2 regions of the Kocuria palustris genome follow, and region 2 is predicted to be linked to the other one. Evidence: predicted binding sites of a transcription regulator. Region 2 holds the regulator's gene; the other holds the start of a gene.
What was found. The regulator LexA, encoded in region 2, represses DNA repair genes until DNA is damaged. The targets are predictions, from matches to a motif close to TCGAACANNTGTTCGA.
Positions count from the first base shown of each region.

Region 1 (9,326 bases), 620 kb from region 2:
CTGGATCAGGTCCCGGGTCTCCTGATCGGGCGTGCCCGGCATGGACACGACGATGTTCTCGCCGCCCTGGGTGGAGACCTCGGCCTCCGAGACGCCGGAGCCGTCGACGCGCTGGCGGATGATCTCCACCGCCTGGTCGAGCTGCTCCTGGGATATCTCCTCGCCCTCCTGCTGACCGGTCAGCTCAGGGGTCAGGATCATCTGCGTGCCGCCCTCGAGGTCCAGCGCCAGGCGCGGCCCCCAGCCGGTGTGGCCCTGGCCTGCGCCCCAGCCCAGCACGCCGAGCATGGCGACCAGCAGCACGAACATGCCCACGAGCGAGCCTCGAGCAGTTCTCACCGCCCGGTGCAGCTCGGTGCCGCCGAGCTGACGACGCTGCGCCCGCTGGGCCGTCGTCTCCTGCTCGCTGCGGCGCGGCTTCTTCTTCCGGTCCCCCGACTCGCGGCCGGGGGTGCTCGCGGACGAGCGATCTTCTGGCGATGTCGACATCGGGGCGCAGATCCTTGCGGGGTTCGAGGGGGCTGTGAAGCGCGGCACACGTGGGCCGGGCGGGCGCGGGTGGACCCGAGGAGGCGGTCTCAGGTGCCGCAACACGCACGAGCGCCCCGGCCGAGGGGGCCGAGGCGCGGGTGCTGGCTGATCAGCGGGAGGAGTCGGCTCCCGGATCGCGGGGATCCGTGGGGTCGCCGGCGGGGGTCTCGTCAGCGGAGGCGTCCCCGGCTGCGGTGGAGCCTGCGGCATCCGTGCCGCCGGCAGCGGGGGTGTCACGCTCGACCACGTTGGTGAGGGTCTGCAGGTGCACGGTGACCTGGGTGCCCGGGGCGATCTCGATGACGGCCTTGACGGCATCCTCGTCCTTGGAGACCAGGCGGCCGTAGAGGCCGTAGCTCGTCATGACCTCCATGCCGGGCTCCATGGCGCGCTGCTGCGACTTCAGCTTCTCCTGCTGCTTCTTGCGGGTGCGGCTGGAGAACCAGAACATGCCGATGATCAGCAGCAGCATGAAGCCGAAGAGCAGCATGGAGGAGCCGCCGCCTCCAGCGGCTCCGGCGGCGGACAGCGATTCGGTGACGACGGGTGTCATGCAGACTCCTGATCCTGCGATGCGCTTCTGCGCATCGCGTGGTGGTCGGTGCCGCGACCGGGACTCCGCCCCTGGACAAGCACGTGGGGCAGCGCGGCGGCGGCGAGGATTCCCGTCCATGGTAGGGGACGAGGCCGCGCAGGGCCCGGTCAGCGGGCTCCCAGGCGCCGGGTCGCAGCCGGTCGCCGTCCGGAGGGCTACTGCTGCGGGGGGTCCTGGTCGCCGAGGGCCTGGCGCACCGCAGTGTCCCGGAAGGCTGCGTGCTCGGGCGGTACCAGTCCCAGGTGCTCCCAAGCCGCAGGCATGGCGATGCGTCCTCGCGGGGTCCGCGCCAGCAGGCCCTCGCGGACCAGGTACGGCTCGGCGACCTCCTCGACGGTCTCCGATTCCTCCCCCACGGCGATCGCCAGGGTGGACAGCCCCACCGGTCCGCCGCCGAAGTGGCGGACCAGCGCCTCGAGCACCGAGCGGTCCAGGCGGTCCAGGCCCCGCGAGTCGACCTCGTACATCTCCAGGGCGGCGGAGCAGGCGCGGGCGTCGATGCTGTCCACGCCGTGGACCAGCGCCCAGTCGCGCACGCGGCGCAGCAGGCGGTTGGCGATGCGCGGAGTGCCGCGGGAGCGGGTGGCGACCTCCTCGAAGCCCTCCGTGGACAGGCGCAGGTCCAGCAGCCCGGCGGAGCGGCGCAGCACGGAGACGAGCTCGTGGTCGCTGTAGAACTCGAGGTGCCCGGTGAAGCCGAAGCGATCGCGCAGCGGTCCCGGCAGCAGCCCGGCGCGCGTGGTGGCACCGACCAGGGTGAACGGAGGCAGGTCCAGCGGGATGGAGGTGGCCCCGGCGCCCTTGCCCACCACGATGTCGACCCGGAAGTCCTCCATGGCCATGTAGAGCATCTCCTCGGCGGGCCGGGACATGCGGTGGATCTCGTCGAGGAACAGGACCTCGCCCTCAGTCAGGGAGGACAGGATCGCGGCCAGGTCGCCGGAGTGCTGGATGGCAGGCCCGGAGGAGATGCGCAGCGGAGCGCCCATCTCCTGGGCGATGATCATGGCCAGCGTGGTCTTGCCCAGACCGGGAGGTCCGGACAGCAGCACGTGATCGGCGCTGCGGCCCCGCAGCCTGGAGGCCTCCAGGACCAGGGAGAGCTGCTGGCGCACACGCGGCTGACCCACGAAGTCCGCCAGGGACTCGGGGCGCAGGGCCGATTCGACGGCGCGCTCGTCCAGCTCCGGCTCCCCGCCCACCAGGCGCTCGGACCCGCTGTGCTGTGCGTCCATGCTCAGCGGCCCTCCCCCGTGCGAGTCGAGCCCCGGCCGGCGGCAGGAGCCGAGGCCCGGGCGCCGAGCCACGCGAGCACGGTGCGGAGGATCAGGGCGACGTCACCGGAGTCGGCGAGCTCCTCTCGACCGACCAGGGCGTCGTCGATGGCCGCCGAGGCGTCCTTCTCGTTCCAGCCCAGACCTGTGAGGGCCTCCGTGACCTGGGTGCGCCACAGCGGGATCTGCGCCGCCTGCGGGGCCGAGGCCGGTGCCGGATCGGCGGGAACGAGCTTGTCCGCGAGCTCGAGCACGATGCGCTTGGCGCCCTTGGGCCCGATCCCGGAGACGGTGGTGAACGGCTTGGGGTCGCCCTGGGCGATGGCCGTGCGGACCTCCTGCGTGCCCAGCGCGGCCAGCACTGCCAGTGCGGTGCGCGGACCGATGCCGGAGACGCCCAGCATGGTCTCGAAGATCTCCTTCTCCTCCGCGTCCGCGAAGCCGAACAGCAGCGGGGAGTCGTCCTTGCGCGCCACGAACGCGGTGGCCAGCCGGGCCTCGCGGCCCTCGTGCAGCCCGGAGAGAGTCTGCGGGGTGGCCTGCAGCTCGAGGCCCAGCCCCATGACGTCGACGACGGCCGTGCTCAGCCCCTTGTGCAGCACCTCGCCGCGCACGGACGCGATCATGGGAACACCCTCTCCTCGATGCGGGGAGCCGCCCGCGAATCGGGCAGCCATTCGAACATCAGTACGATGCCTCGCTCACCCTACCAAGCCGCGACGACCACACAGCGCAGGCCCTCGCCCGGGACGAGGGCCCGCACCCGAGGACGATGCGGTCCCTCAGCGGCCGCGCCGAGCCTTCTGCTCCGCGGCCTGCCAGGCGCGCTGAGCGGGTGTCAGGGCGGTGCCGCGCTCCTGGCTCGCGCGCTGCAGTCCCGTGCGGGCGCCCTGGTGCGTGGTCGTAGTGCCCGCCTGGGCGTCCAGGCCCGCGCCCACACCGGAGCGCCAGCCGTGGCAGACCGCGATCGCCAGGGCATCGGCGGCGTCGGCCGGACGCGGCAGCTGCTCGAGGCGGAGGATGCGCGCGATCATCTTGGTCACGGCGGCCTTCTCGGCCGAGCCGTCGCCGGTGACCGCGGCCTTGACCTCGGACGGGGTGTGCCAGGCGACGGGGACCCCGCGAGCGGCTGCGGCGGCGATCACCACGCCCGAGGCCTGGGCGGTGCCGACCACGGTGGGGGCGTTGTTCTGCGCGAACACGCGCTCGATCGCCATAGCATCCGGGGCGAAGCGCTCGAGCAGCTGATCGGCCGCCTGGGCGATGCGCAGGATCCGCTGCTCCAGGGGCTCGTCGGCGCCTGTGCCCTGGACCTCGTGGTGGACCCATTCGGCGCGGCGGTCGGCGCGCATGCGCACGATCCCGAACCCGCAGCGGGTCAGCCCGGGATCGACGCCCAGGATGACCTGCTCGGGGGCCTGCGCCCTGGCCGCGGAGCCCATGGCGGGACGTCGGGCGGGTGCCGGAGCCTGGCTCAGTCCTCGTCCTCGAGCTGGGCGGCGACCTCGGGGGTGATCTCCACGTTGGAGTAGACGTTCTGGACGTCGTCGAGCTCCTCGATCGCGTCGGCCAGGCGCAGGAACTTGCGCGCGGCGTCGGCGTCGAGCTCGACCTTCATGTTCGGGCGGAACTGGGGGTCGTCGTTGTTGTACTCCAGCTCCGCCTCGTCCAGAGCCGTGCGGATCTGGGGCAGGTCGGTGGCCTCGGAGATGACCTCGAAGACGTCCTGGTCCTCGATGACCTCCTCCGCCCCGGCGTCCAGCACGGCCATCATGACGTCGTCCTCGGTGACGCCGTCGGCCTTGGCGACCTCGGCCACGCCCTTGCGCTCGAACATGAAGGTGACCGAGCCCGGATCGGCCATAGTGCCGCCGTTGCGAGTCACGGCCACGCGGACCTCGGAGGCCGCGCGGTTCTTGTTGTCGGTCAGGCACTCGATGTACAGCGCCGACCCCTGGGGGCCGCGGGCCTCGTAGAAGATCTCCGAGTACTCGATGACCTCGCCGGTCAGGCCGGCGCCGCGCTTGATGGCGCGGTCGATGTTGTCGTTGGGCACCGAGTTCTTCTTGGCCTTGGACACGGCCAGATCCAGCGCCGGGTTGCCCGCGGTGTCGGCGCCGCCCTGGCGCGCGGCGACCTCGATGCCCTTGATGTACTTGGCGAAGGCCTTGGCGCGCTTGGCGTCGATGGCGGCCTTCTTGTGCTTGGTCGTGGCCCACTTGGAGTGACCGGACATGGCTTGCCTCCTGGTTCGTGTCGGTGCCGCAGCGCCGGGCTCCTCCCGGCGGCGGCTGGCAGCGCGTGCGTCGGGGGTGCCGGTCACGGCCGGAGGGGCCGTGCGGCGCACCACCGCGGCGCATGACGCTGCGCTGGGAAGTCTGCTGGTCGATTGTAGGCGACGGGTCCCGGGCTCAGCGCGGACGGGAGGCCGCGACCTCCCGCGCCTTCTCCGCCAGCAGATCGTTCAGCGGCTCGAGGGTCTCGTGCGCATAGCGTCGCCGCACCGCCGTGGCGATGAGGTGATCGGCCACCGCCGGGTTCTTGGGCAGCAGGGAGCCGTGCAGATAGGTGCCGATGACCTCGCGGGTCACCGCGCCCTCCGTGCCGTCCTGGCCGTCGTTGCCCGCACCGGAGATCACGCGACCGAACGGCTCCTGGCCCGCGCCCAGGTGGGTCAGCCCGGAGTGGTTCTCGTAGCCGATCACGGTGCCGAGATCGGGCGACTCGGTGACGATGTTGCCGATCAGCCGCTCCGGGCCCCCGACGGTCTCGAGGTCGAAGATCCCCACGCCGGTCAGCGTCTCACCGCCGATCGTGCGGAACCGGTGGCCGAAGAGCTGGTAGAGCCCGCAGATCGCGAGCATGGGCGCGCCATCCTCCACCAGCTCCAGCAGCAGGGGCTTGATGCGCTGCAGGTCCTCCATGACGCGGAACTGCCCGGAGTCCTGGCCGCCGCCGCCCACGAAGATGTCGCCGTCGCCGGGGAAGGAGTCGCCGGGGTTGTAGTCGGTGACGCGCACGCTGTAGCCGCGGCGCTCGAGACGGCGCTTGAGCGTCAGCGTGTTGCCCCAATCGCCGTAGATGTTCATGTCACGCGGATAGAGCTGCACGAGGTGGATCTCGCCCTGCCCGCCGAGCTCGGGCTCGGCTCCTGCGGCGGGGAGGTTGGGAGTCGCAGTGGTCATCGCGGTCCTCTCTCAGATCTCGGGCACGACGGCCACGGCGCGCAGCTCGCGGCGCAGCGTGAGCATGGACGTGTAGGTGCAGAAGACGCGCATCGGGCGTCCGTCGGCGGAGGCGATGAACTCCGTGAGCGCTCGGGCGATGTCCGGCTCGACGGCGCCGACCTGCACCTGGTCGTAGTCCAGGCGCAGAGCCATGTCCCAGGCCCGGGTGCCGGTGACCATGTCCACTCCCCCGCTGCGCAGGGACTCGAATTCGACGTCCCACAGCCAGGAGACGTCGCGGCCGTCGGCGTACTCGTCGTTGATGGAGATCATGGTCGCGTAGGACTCCGGTGCGGCGGAGGCCAGCGACAGGCGGAAGCCCGCGGGGTTCTTCACGAGCAGCAGCTGCAGCGGGGTGCCGTCGACCATGATCGTCTCGCCGCGCCCGAAGGCCGGGGTCACGCGCGACAGCTCGCCCAGCAGCGACGGCAGCGCCGCCGACAGGCCGCTGCGCTCCTGCGAGACGGTCAGGGCCAGTGCCAGGGCGGCCGCGGCGTTGTAGACGTTGTAGACGCCGTAGAGGTGGACCTCCGCCTTGGCGGGCTCACCGCGCACGGAGAACGTGACGTCTGTGGCCTCGAAGTCGTCGAGCTGCACGACGGCCTCCGGCTTGGCCTCCTGCGACGGCAACGGAGCCTCGGGGCCGTCGGCGCCGCGCATGTCGTCGTCCGACGGGAACATGGGCCGCAGCTTCTCCGACAGCCCGTACCAGTGCACCGCGGTCCCGGGGCGGACGTCATCGGCCAGAGAGGCAATGCGCGGGTCCTCGCGGTTGAGGACCACGGCCTCGGTGGTGGCCGCCGCGATCTGGGAGAGCATGCGGCGGGTGGTGTCGATCTCGCCGAAGCGGTCGAGCTGATCTCGCATGACGTTGAGCAGCAGTGCGAACCGGGGCTGGACGAGCTTCACGAAGTGGACCGCGTGGGCCTCGTCGAGCTCCAGCACGGCGATGTCCGCGTCCAGCCTGCCGGTCAGGGAGATCTCCTCCAGCAGGGAGGCCGCCACCCCGCGCACGAAGTTCGAGCCGGTGCGGTTGGTGAACACGCGCAGGCCCTGGGACTCGAGCAGCTGGACGGCCATCTTGGTGGTGGTCGTCTTGCCGTTGGTCCCGGAGATCACCACGACGCCCTGGGGCAGCCGGGCCAGCTGCTCGGCCACGAAGTCCGGGTGCAGCTTCTCCATCACCAGCCCGGGGAACGCCGAGCCTCCGCCGCGCAGCTTGGTGGCGGCGCGCACGCCCTGGCCGAGGAGCCTCACAAGTGGTCTGGACATGGCGGACATCCTAGTTCGTCGCCCTGACGACTCAGCGACGGCAGGGCCGGGGCTCGCCGCCAGGTTCAGTGCTCCCGTGCGAAGACCTTGCCGGGATTGAGGATCCCCTGCGGATCGAACACCGCGCGGATCTGCGCCTGGAGGTCCAGCTGATCCTCTCCGAGCTCATCTCCGAGCCAGCGCCGCTTGAGCAGGCCGATGCCATGCTCCCCCGACAGCGTGCCGCCCAGCTCCAGGGCGATCCGGAAGACCTCTCCGGCGGCCTCCCAGATCCGCTCGGGGACCTCGTCGTCGCCGACCAGGAAGATCGGGTGCAGGTTGCCGTCGCCGGCGTGGGTGGTCGTGGGGATGAGGATCCCGTGACGCAGCTCGATCTCGCGGATGCGCTCGAAGGCCTGGGCCAGCCGGTCGCGCGGCACGGCGATGTCCTCGACCAGGATCGAGCCGCCGCCGGCGAAGCCGCCCTCCTGGGCCATCCGCTGCGCACGCGCCTCCAGCGCCGGGAACGCGCTGCGTCGCAGACCGATGAGCTCATCGGCCTCCGCCTCGTCCTCGGCCGCGCGGACCTCGCCGCCGGCGGCCTCAAAGATCGCCGCGATCCTCCCGGCGACCTCGTCGGCTTCCCGCCCGTCGGTCTGGGCCAGCAGGAACGACGACCCCGCCGAGCCGATGCGCCGACCGCGCCGCTGCTCGACACACTCCACCGTGGGCCCGTCCATCAGCTCGAGCAGCGCAGGGGTGAGACCCTCCGCCGTGACAGCGGAGGCGGCCGCCGAGGCTGCGATGACGCTCGGGAAGCTCGCCGAGACCACGGGGCCCGGGCCGGTCACGACGGGACGCAGGGCCAGCGTGCACTCGACGATCACGCCCAGCGTGCCCTCCGAGCCGATCATCAGCGCGCAGAGGTCGTAGCCGGTCACGCCCTTCACGGTGCGGTGGCCCACCGAGATCAGACGGCCGTCGGCGAGCACGACCGTCAGCGCGAGCACCGCCTCGCGGGTGACGCCGTACTTGGCGCACAGCAGGCCGCCGGCGTTCATGGCGATGTTGCCGCCGACCGTGGAGATGTCCTTGCTCGAGGGGTCCGGGGCCCACCACAGTCCGTGCTCGGCCAGTCGGGCGTTCAGCGCGCCGTTGAGGATCCCCGGCCCGACGACGGCCAGGCGATTCGGCACCGAGATCTCGTGCACCTGATCCAGGTCCTGCGTGGACAGCACGAGCTCGCCGGGACCGGCGCACGCCCCGCCCGCCAGGCCGGTGCCCGCGCCGCGGGTGACCACCGGGATGCCGTGCTCGGAGGCGGTGCGGCACACGAGCTGGACGTCCTCGATGCTTCCGGCGCGGATCAGCGCCAGCGGGGCGCCCGGGCTGCGGTGCCCCGAGCGGTCCTCCCGCAGCGGCTCGAGCTCAGCGGGGTCGGTGCTCAGCCGCGCCCCCAGCTGCGCCTTCAGGTGCTTGAGCGCAGTCGTGGTGCCGTGATTCGCGGACATCGGACGTCTCCTCGGGTCGTGGGCCGCAGCGGGCAGCAGGAGCGGTCCTGTCGCGATGCGGTGTGACACGAGCCTAGGCACACCCGGGCGGCGCATGGGCGAGAGTTGGATGCGTCAGGCGGTCATGCCAGCGGCGGCGGGGCCTGAAGACTCAGGTGCCATGACACGCCACGACACCTAGGCTGATCTGCGTGCTCACCGCAGATGCCTCCCTCACCGGAATGCCCCAGAGGATCACCGTGGCCGGCGGCAGCGGGACCGGAAAGACCACGCTCTGCAACCGGATCGCAGAGCTGATGGGATACCCGCGGGTGGAGATCGACAGCCTGCACCACGGTCCCAAGTGGACACGCCGCGAGTCGTTCGTCGCCGACGTCGAGCGGTACACCTCCGGACCCCAGTGGGTCATCGAGCTGCAATACCGCGAGGTCCGGCCCCTGCTCCTGGAGCGCGCCGACACCCTGCTCTGGCTGGACTACCCGACCTCGGTGCAGATGACTCGGCTGATGCGCCGCACCCTGCGCCGACGCCTGCTGCGGCAGGAGCTGTGGAACGGGAACCAGGAGCCCCCGCTGCGTACCTTCTTCACCGATGAGGAGCACATCATGCGGTGGGGCTGGCGAACCAGGAACGAGCTCAAGCCGATCATTCCCACCGTGGAAGACCATTTCCCGTCATTGACCACTGTGCGTCTGGGCCATCCTCGAGAAGCCGGACAGTGGCTCAGAGCCCTGGCCGAGGCGCACCAGACGATGAAGGAGCATCCGGCGAGGCGCGGTTCCTGCATCGACGACCGGTGCATGCAGCATGAAGTGAGTCCGCCCTCGGCTGGGCCTGGACAGAGGATGCGCCCGTGAGGTTTACTGAAGGCAGCTCCCCTCCTGCGGGTGGGTGAGAAGTAGAGGCCAGGATCCCCGCGCTGACGGGACCTGGCCTT
Region 1 is NZ_JAFBCR010000001.1:57,904-67,229, reverse strand. It holds gene secD (protein translocase subunit SecD) at 1-489, opposite strand, end outside; gene JOE55_RS00310 (preprotein translocase subunit YajC) at 641-1,084, opposite strand; gene ruvB (Holliday junction branch migration DNA helicase RuvB) at 1,282-2,361, opposite strand; gene ruvA (Holliday junction branch migration protein RuvA) at 2,364-3,026, opposite strand; gene ruvC (crossover junction endodeoxyribonuclease RuvC) at 3,183-3,842, opposite strand; gene JOE55_RS00290 (YebC/PmpR family DNA-binding transcriptional regulator) at 3,875-4,636, opposite strand; gene JOE55_RS00285 (type 1 glutamine amidotransferase) at 4,812-5,585, opposite strand; gene JOE55_RS00280 (Mur ligase family protein) at 5,598-6,908, opposite strand; gene JOE55_RS00275 (FAD-binding oxidoreductase) at 6,965-8,389, opposite strand; gene JOE55_RS00270 (P-loop NTPase family protein) at 8,629-9,246, shown strand.
Region 1: the regulator LexA is predicted to act here: its motif matches at 3,078-3,093, upstream of ruvA (Holliday junction branch migration protein RuvA).

Region 2 (9,326 bases):
AGCGCCCGCCCATGAGCCGGCGCTCGATCAGACGCACCGCGCCGATCTTGCGCAGGCCCTCGGCCACCGCCTCGTAGGCGCCCACTCCGGGAACCAGCAGGCCGTCGGCGCCGGAGACCAGCTCCGGATCGCTCGTGAGCAGGACGCGGGCACCGGCCTCCTCGAGCGCGCGGACGGCCGAGCGGACGTTGCCGGCACCATAGTCGAGCACGACCACGGACGGCGCCGACGAGGCCGGCTCCTGCGGCAGCAGCTCCCCCACCGTGTGCGGCGCGGGGATCGTGCGGCCCTTGTCGTCGACCGCGTCCTCCGGGCGGCGGATCACAGCGCGCCCTTGGTCGAGGGGATGCCGGTGACGCGCGGGTCCGGCTCGACGGCGGCGCGCAGCGCACGGGCCAGTGCCTTGAACTGGGCCTCGACGATGTGATGCGGATCCCGCCCGCGCACCAGCTCCATGTGCAGGCAGATCCCGGCGTGATGAGTCAGCGACTCGAAGACGTGCTGGGTCATGGAGCCGGTGAAGTGCCCGCCGATCAAGTGGTACTGCTGGCCCTCGGGCTCGCCGACGTGCACGCAGTACGGGCGCCCGGAGACGTCGACGACCGCGTGGGCCAGCGCCTCGTCCAGCGGCACGGAGGCCTCGCCGAAGCGGGCGATCCCGCGCTTGTCGCCGAGGGCGGTGCGCAGGCACTCGCCGATCACGATCGCGGTGTCCTCCACGACGTGGTGGACGTCGATGTGGGTGTCGCCGGTGGCCTGGACCGTCAGGTCGATCAGCGAGTGCTTGGACAGCGCCGTGAGCATGTGGTCGTAGAACGGCACGCTGGTCGAGATGGAGTGCTGGCCGGTGCCGTCCAGGTTCAGCTCGACGCGGATGCTGGATTCCGACGTCACGCGCTCGAGCGAGGCGGTGCGTGCGCCGTCGCTCGCTGCGGTGGTGGGCTGATCGCTCATGATGGGGCCTCCTGCGGCGGGATGGGATTCTGTGCCGGGCCGACGTGCGAGGGCGTCAGCGGCGGGCGGTTCAGCGGTTCGCGGGGTCCTGCTCTGTCTCGGAGTCCCTCGCAGCGGCGGACCGGTCCTCCAGGTGCGCGCGGACGCCGTCGAGGAACGCGGTGGTCTCCTCCTCGGTGCCGGCGGTGACGCGCAGGTGCCCGGGGATGCCGACGTCGCGGATCAGGACGCCTCGATCCAGCAGGTCCTGCCACAGGGCCGGGGCGTCGATGCCGCCGCCGAAGAACACGAAGTTGGAGTCCGATTCCGCCGGGTCCAGCTCCATCCGCTTGAGGTCATCGACGATCCGGTCGCGCTGCATGCGGATGTCGGCGACGTCGGCGAGCAGAGTCGTGCGATGGCGCAGCGCCGCCAGAGCGGTCGCCTGGGTCACCGCGGAGAGGTGATACGGCAGGCGCACCAGACGCACGGCATCGGCGATCTCCGGTGCGGCGGCGAAGTAGCCGATCCGCGCACCGGCCAGGGCGAAGGCCTTGGACATGGTGCGGCTGACGACCAGGCGCGGACGGCCTTCGAGCAGGCGCAGCGCGGTGCGCTCCGGGAAGCGGGAGAACTCGGCATAGGCCTCATCGACCACCACCACGGTGTTCGACTCCTCGCCGGCGCGGTAGACGGCATCGACGACGTCGTCCTCCAGCGCGGTGCCCGTGGGGTTGTTGGGCGAGCACAGCAGCACGATGCTCGGGCGGTGCTCGCGGACCTGTGCGGCGGCCGATTCGGCGCTGAGCGTGAAGTCCTCGGCGCGCACGCCCGGGATGAACTCCGTGTTCGTGCCGGCCGAGAGCAGCGGGTACATGGAGTAGGACGGCACGAAGGCCAGCACACGACGACCGGGGCCGCCGAAGGCCTGCATGAGCTGCTGGAGGATCTCGTTGGAGCCGTTGGCGGCCCAGATGTTGTCCTGGTCCAGGCCGTGGCCCAGGTATTCGGCCAGCTCGCGGCGCAGCTGCGTGAACTCGCGGTCCGGGTAGCGGTTGAGGGTTCCCACGACCCGCGAGACCTCGGCGACGATGGCGTCCTGGACGTCCTGCGGCACCGGATGCGTGTTCTCGTTGGTGTTCAGGGCGATGGGGACGTCGATCTGCGGCGCCCCGTAGGGGGACTTGCCGCGCAGGTCGTGGCGCAGGGGAAGCGAGGCGAGCCGTTCGGCTCGCGTGGCGCCCTCGGTGCTGGGTGTCGCGCTCTGAGAAGTCACCAGGACAGTCTACGAGGCGCGGACGGGGCCTTCAGCATCCGACGGCGGCCGAACCCACCGTCCTCCGGCTCAGGCCGCGGGAACCAGCACCTGCTGGCCCGGGGAGACCTGGGCGGAGTCCAGCTCGTTGAGCTCGACGATCTGCAGGACGACGTCCCGGGTGTCGCGCTGCGGCTCGGCCTGCTGAGCGACCTCCCAGAGGCTCTGACCGGGCTGGACGGTCACGGAGTCGACCCCGGGGCCCTCGGCCGGCTCGGTTCCGGCGGTGACGTGGGAGGGTGCGATCAGCACGACCAGCAGTGCGGCCGCGGCCAGCACGCCGAGCATGGTCGGCAGGCCGATCAGCAGCAGCCGCCCGCGGCGGGTCAGGCGCATGGGCGAGGACGCGGATGGCGCCGGTGCGGAGGCCTCCGGCTCCTTCACGGCGGGCAGGGTCCGAGTCTGCGGTGCAGCTGCGCGACCGCCCGGAATGACGCGCAGAGCCGGACGGCGCCCCTCCGACTCCTTGAGCCGCGCAGCGGGGCGTCGGCGCAGGGCGGGCACGGCGGAGGAGAGCTCCTGCGCGAAGGCGCGGCCCCCGCTGCGCAGGGCGCTGACGAGGGGGATGCTGCCGGTGGAGGACGAGTGCGACAGGACAGCGGTGCTGATCACGGACATGGGATGCACTCCTTCTTGCCGAGGGACGGACGGTGACAGACGGTGCGGGTGGTGGCCGCTCCCGTGTTCGAACCTCTGTCGGATTCGAGACCCGATCCCGGTTCTCGAATACGTGTTCGAACTGCTTGCGACCATTTCTAGCACCTGTGTACGACTCGTGTCGAGACACGATCGAACAGATGTTTGAAGGTGACGTCCGGCTCACGTAGCCTCAGCGGGAGGACTGTGCAGGTCGGAGGCCCTTGGCGGGGCCTCGAGGACGAGTCAACGCAACCGCTCAGACACCACAAGGCGGCCACGGCGCGGCGCGAGCGCGTCGCCGCGGCCCAGCACGCAGCGCACCCGGCGATCCGGAGGCGCCCATCGACGGAAGACGAGGACGGACATGGCAGCCAGCGGCACCGGTCGCACGCAGCGCGGCTCAGGCGGCACGGCCCGGGCGACGGGCTCCGAGTCCTCCCGGCGCAAGGGCCTGACCCCGCGGCAGCGCACGATCCTGGAGGTCATCCAGCGCGCCGTCGCCGCCCACGGCTATCCCCCGTCCATGCGCGAGATCGGCGACCTGGTGGGCCTGAAGTCCCTGTCGAGCGTGACCCACCAGCTCAATCAGCTCGAGCGGCAGGGCTACCTGCGCCGCGACCCCAAGCGCCCGCGCGCCCTCGAGGTCCTGGTGCCCCTGCATCTGCTCGGCGATCCCGAGGCGGAGGCCGCCTCCGCCGTCGCCGAGGCTCCGGCCGCTTCGGAGGCGCCGGAGCTGGACGACGACCTGCCGTCGATCGGCTCCGCGGACGTCTCGTTCGTGCCGCTCGTCGGCAGGATCGCCGCCGGCACCCCGATCACCGCCGAGCAGCAGGTCGAGGACCGCATGGCCCTGCCGCGCCAGCTCACCGGCCACGGCGAGCTGTTCATGCTGCGGGTCTCCGGCGACTCCATGATCGATGCCGCCATCTGCGACGGCGACTGGGTCGTGGTGCGCGCTCAGGCCACCGCCGAGAACGGGGAGATCGTGGCGGCCCTGCTGGACGACGAGGCCACGGTGAAGACCTTCCGCCAGCGCGACGGACACACCTGGCTGCTTCCGCAGAACTCGCAGTACGAGCCGATCTTGGGCGATCACGCCACGGTGATGGGCAAGGTCGTCTCGGTCCTGCGCAGCCTCTGAACACGCAGATCACCGCCATGACGAGCGGCTGAGGACGGATCCGTCCTCAGCCGCTCGTCGCTCATCCCCTGCCGGTCACAGCAGCCCGATCCACTGCCAGTACGTGGCCGAGAACAGCAGGATGAGCAGATAGCCGGCGATCGTCAGTGGGATGCCGGTGCGCAGGAACTGCTGCGTGGTGAACGCGCCCGTGCCGTAGGCGAGCATGTTCTGCGGGGCGGAGATCGGCAGCAGGAATCCGAAGCAGATCAGGAACTGCATGATCAGCACGAAGCCCACGCCCTCGCCGGGCAGGTCCGGGATCGACACGGCCAGGGCGATGAACACCGGGATCAGCGCGCTCGACATGGAGGTGGCCGAGGCGAATCCCAGGTGGATCAGGATCGTGAACGCGCCGACGATCGCGATGATCGCGAGCACCGGCAGACCCGTGATCCCGAGCCCGTCGAACACGGCCGCCGACAGCCATGCCGCTGCCCCGGTCTCCAGCAGCACGGATCCCAGCGAGATGCCGACCGCGAAGACCACGAGCGTCCCCCAGCTCACGAGCTCCTCCACGGTCTTCCAGGAGTAGACCCCGATGCGCGGCAGCAGCATGACGCCGATGGCGCACAGTGTCACGGTGGTGGCGTCGATGTCGTGCAGCGAGCCCTGGGTGGACCAGAAGGCCAGCAGGATGACGGCCACAGCCGCCAGGCGCTTTTCCGCCCCGGTCATGGGCCCGAGCTCCGTCAGGGACTTCTGGACGATCTCGCGGCCGCCCTCCAGACGGTCGATCTCGGGCTTGATGGTGGCCCGCATCACGAAGTAGAGCACCACGGACATCACCGCAGCCCAGGGAGCGCCGGCGGCGAACCACTGCGGCCAGGAGATCGTGGCCCCCATGGATTCCTGGATGAATCCGACGGCCACGAGGTTCTGGGCTGCGGCGGTCTGCACGCCGATGTTCCAGATCGAGATCGACTGCGCCGCGGTGATGACCATGAGCGCGCCCAGCCGGGACTCGGTCGGCAGCCCGAAGGCCGCGACCATGCCGATGAGGATCGGGACCACGGCCCCGGCCCGAGCGGTCGCCGACGGGACGAAGAAGGCCAGGACGATCGAGATGATGATCGCTCCGATGAGGATGCGGCTGGTCTTCTCCCCCGCGTGCTTCATCACCACGAGCGCGATGCGCTTGTGCAGCCCGGTGGCCTGCATGCCCGCAGCCAGCGCCAGCGCCGCCGCCACGAGCGCCACCGCCGAGGAGCCGAAGCCGGCGAGGGCATAGCCCAGGGCATCGCTGGTCCCCAGCGCCTCCCCCGAGCCGTCAGGTGCCGGCGAGGCCCCCAGCAGCAGGGCCATGATCCCGATGATCATCACCGAGCTCACGGGGTACGACACGGCCTCGGTGACCCAGAGGATCACCGCGAAGGCCAGGATGCCCAGGGCCCGCTGGCCGGAGACGCTCAGCCCGTCCGGGGTCGGCATCAGCACGACGACGGCCAGCACGATGATCGCCAGCCCCAGCCACACCGGGCGCATGCTCAGGTGGGCCTTGCGGGAATGCGGTCCGCGGGACTTCTCGGAGCGCAGCTCGGCGGTGGCGCGCTCCTCCGAGCGGGCCTCCTGCCCTGCCTTGGCCCGTCGACGCGCCGCCGTCCGCAGCCGGGACGGATTCCCCCCGTCCCCGCGAGATCTTCCCGCTGCGTCCGCGCCGCTGCGCGCATCGGCCATGATGAGCTCCTTCTTCGTCGATAGAGCGGACTCTTCTGATATCCAGAGTCACATGGATCGAAACGCAGTAGGTATGGATTGCGCGCGGTTGCCCCGGCCGGTTCAGTCCTGGCCGTGCAGCCGCTGCAGCGCCGAGTGGACGGTCTTCCGGTCGGTCGTCGTCCACAGCGGAGGCAGGCTGGCGCGCAGGAACCCGCCGTAGCGCGCCGTGGCGATCCGCGAGTCCAGCACCGCCACCACGCCGCGATCGCTCGTGGAGCGGATCAGTCGACCCGCTCCCTGGGCCAGGCGCACAGCGGCGTGTGTGGCCGAGATCGCCATGAACCCGTTGCCTCCGCTGTCGGCGACCGCGCGGGTGCGCGCCGTGGACAGCGGATCATCCGGGCGCGGGAACGGGATGCGGTCGATCAGCACCAGACGGCAGGAGTCGCCGGGCACGTCGACTCCCTGCCACAGCCCCATGGTCCCGAACAGCGACGTGTCCGGCTCCTCGGCGAACTGGGAGACGAGCGCGCTGAGCGTGGACTCGCCCTGGCACAGGATCGACAGGCCGGTTCGCTCGCGCATCACCTCCGCGGCCTCCTCCGCCGCTCGGCGCGAGGAGAACAGCCCGAGGGCTCCCCCGCCGGAGGCTTCGAGCAGATCCTGGATCTCCTGCAGCATCCCGTCGGAGAGCTGACGCCCGGGCTTGTCCAGGTGCTTCGCCATGTAGAGGATGCCCTGGCGCGGGTAGTCGAAGGGGCTGCCGACGTCGATGCCGTCCCACTTCGGTGCACCGGAGCCCTTGAGTCCCAGATCGCCGGCCACGGCGTCGAAGGACTCACCCACCGTCAGGGTAGCCGAGGTCAGCACGACCGTGCGGCCCTCGAACAGGCCCTCGCGCAGGCGCCCGCCCACGTTCAGCGGCGCGATGCTGAGGGTCGCCGGATCGGAGTCATCGGCCGGGACGTAGCCGCGGCCGGGCTCCCAGCCGCCCTGGCGCGACAGCCACATCACCTCGCGCGCCTCGTGCGCGCCGAGCAGCCGCTCCGCGAGCTCGAGGGTCTCGCTCAGCCGCGATCGCGTCATCTGCCGGCCGCCGTCGGTGTCGCGCCCGCCGTCCTTGGACTCGGGCTTGGTCTCCGACAGCGCGGTGCGTGCGGCCTCGCGGATGCGGGCGACGGCCGCCGACATCGGCTCGGTCAGCCCCCTGGCCAGCAGCTCGGCCGGCACGCCTTCGAGGGCCTTCTCGAGATCATCCGCCCCGGAGGCCAGCTCCTCGTGCTTGGCGGTGGTGTGCTTGCGCACGGAGGCGGCCACCGAGCGCACCGTGGCCGCGGACATGGCTCCAGAGACGGCTCCCGTCACCCGGTCCCGCAACTCGTGGGCCTCGTCGACCACCACGACGTCGTGCTCGGGCAGGACCTGGATGGATTCGAAGGCGTTGATCGCCAGCAGGGCGTGATTGGTGATGATGATGTCGGCCTCGGCCGCCCGGGCCTTGGCGAGCTCGGCGAAGCAGCTCTCCACGAGCGGGCAGCTGCGGCCCAGGCACTCGCGCGCGGAGACGGAGACCTGCCGCCAGGCGGCGTCGGTGACGCCCGGGGTGACGTCGTCCCGGTCGCCGGTATCGGTGACCTCCGCCCATTCGCGCAGGCGCTTGACCTCCAGCCCTAGCCGTCCGGCGCGGGAGCTCGATGCGGCCGGGGGATGCGGGCCGTCGTCGGGCATGGCGAACAGGGCGCCGCCTTCGTCCTCGGGATAGCCGCCCTCGATCTTGTGCAGGCAGGCGTAGTTGCTGCGGCCCTTGAGCAGCGCGACCTCGAGGTCCTCCGGCAGCTCCTCCGACAGGACGTCGAGCAGGCGGGGGACGTCTCGGCCGACCACCTGGGACTGCAGCGCGAGCGTGGCGGTGGCGACCACCACGGGGCGCTCGGCCGTGCGCGCGTGCTGGACCAGCGGGGTCAGGTAGGCCAGCGACTTGCCGGTGCCCGTGCCGGCCTGGACCAGCAGGTGGCGGTTCAGCTCGAGGGCCTCGGCGACTTTGCCCGCCATCAGGCGCTGGCCGTCGCGGCGCTGACCCCCCAGGGCCTCGACGGCCGTGTCCAGAAGGTGCAGCGCGTCGGCTCCGCCGGGCAGCGACTCCGGGCGGATGTCCACGACGGGGCGTCCGGAGGCATCCCGGAATCCCGTGCTGGCCCCCTCCACGCTCAGCGCGCCTCGGCGCCGGAGGCGGCCTGCTCAGCGGAGCCGGCGTCTGCTGCGTCCGAGGCCGCGGCGTCCGTGCCGTCGCCGGGCACGCCCTGCCCGAACTGCTGGGCGTCCTGCCACACATAGCGCTGCAGCTCGCCGGCCAGGTCCTCGCGCACCTTCACGAGCAGGTGCGTGCCCTCGCCCAGGTACTCGGTGCGCAGGATCTCGGCGTCCCAGCCGTGCAGCCGCGAGACGATGTCGCCGTCGGTGTACGGGACCAGCAGGTCCAGCACGTGATCGGGGCGCGGGATCGCCTCGGAGATGCGCTGCTTGAGCTCGTCGATGCCCTCGCCCGTGCGGGCCGAGACGACGACGACGTCGCGGTGGGTGTTGCGCATCCGCTGCACCACGAACGGGTCGGCCGCATCGGCCTTGTTCAGCGCGATGATCTCCGGCAGGTCGAGGGCGTCGATATCCGCGAGGACCTCGTGGACCGCGCGGATCTGCCCCTCGGGATCCGGGTGCGAGGCGTCCACGACGTGGACGATCACATCCGAGTCGGCGACCTCCTCGAGGGTCGAGCGGAAGGCCTCGACGAGCTGCGTGGGCAGCGATCGCACGAAGCCGACCGTGTCCGAGAGCGTGTAGCCGATGCCGTCCGGAGTCTCGGCCTTGCGGACCGTGGGATCCAGAGTGGCGAACAGGGCGTTCTCCACGAGCACTCCTGCATCCGTGAGCCGGTTGAGCAGCGAGGACTTGCCCGCGTTCGTGTACCCGGCGATCGCGACCGAGGGCACCGAGTTGCGACGGCGGTTCAGCCTCTTGGCCTCGCGCGAGGGCTTCATGGCGGCGATCTCGCGACGCAGCTTGGCCATGCGTGCGCGGATCCGGCGGCGGTCCATCTCGATCTTGGTCTCACCGGGACCGCGCGAGCCGATGCCCTCGCCGCCCGCGGCGCGACCGCCCGCCTGGCGGGAGAGGCTCTCGCCCCAGCCGCGCAGGCGCGGGAGCATGTACTCGAGCTGGGCCAGCTCGACCTGGGCCTTGCCCTCCTTGGACTTGGCGTGCTGGGCGAAGATGTCCAGGATCAGTCCGGTCCGGTCGATGACCTTGACCTTGACGACGTCCTCCAGGGCGCGGCGCTGCGACGGGGCCAGCTCCTCGTCCACGACGACGGTGTCCGCCCCCGTGGCCGCCACGATGTCCTTGAGCTCCAGGGCCTTGCCCGAGCCCAGATAGGTGGCCGGATCCGGGTTGGTGCGGCGCTGGATGATGCCGTCGAGGACCTCGGAGCCGGCGGTCTCGGCCAGGGCCGCGAGCTCGCGCAGGGAGTTCTCCGCCTCGGAGGCCATGCCGGTGGTCCACAGCCCGGCGAGCACGACCTTCTCCAGGCGCAGCTCGCGGTACTCG
Region 2 is NZ_JAFBCR010000001.1:676,896-686,221, forward strand. It holds gene hisH (imidazole glycerol phosphate synthase subunit HisH) at 1-280, opposite strand, end outside; gene hisB (imidazoleglycerol-phosphate dehydratase HisB) at 322-954, opposite strand; gene JOE55_RS02885 (histidinol-phosphate transaminase) at 1,025-2,209, opposite strand; gene JOE55_RS13005 (LysM peptidoglycan-binding domain-containing protein) at 2,279-2,866, opposite strand; gene lexA (transcriptional repressor LexA) at 3,252-4,028, shown strand; gene JOE55_RS02900 (DASS family sodium-coupled anion symporter) at 4,104-5,744, opposite strand; gene JOE55_RS02905 (ATP-dependent DNA helicase) at 5,847-7,931, opposite strand; gene hflX (GTPase HflX) at 7,934-9,326, opposite strand, start outside.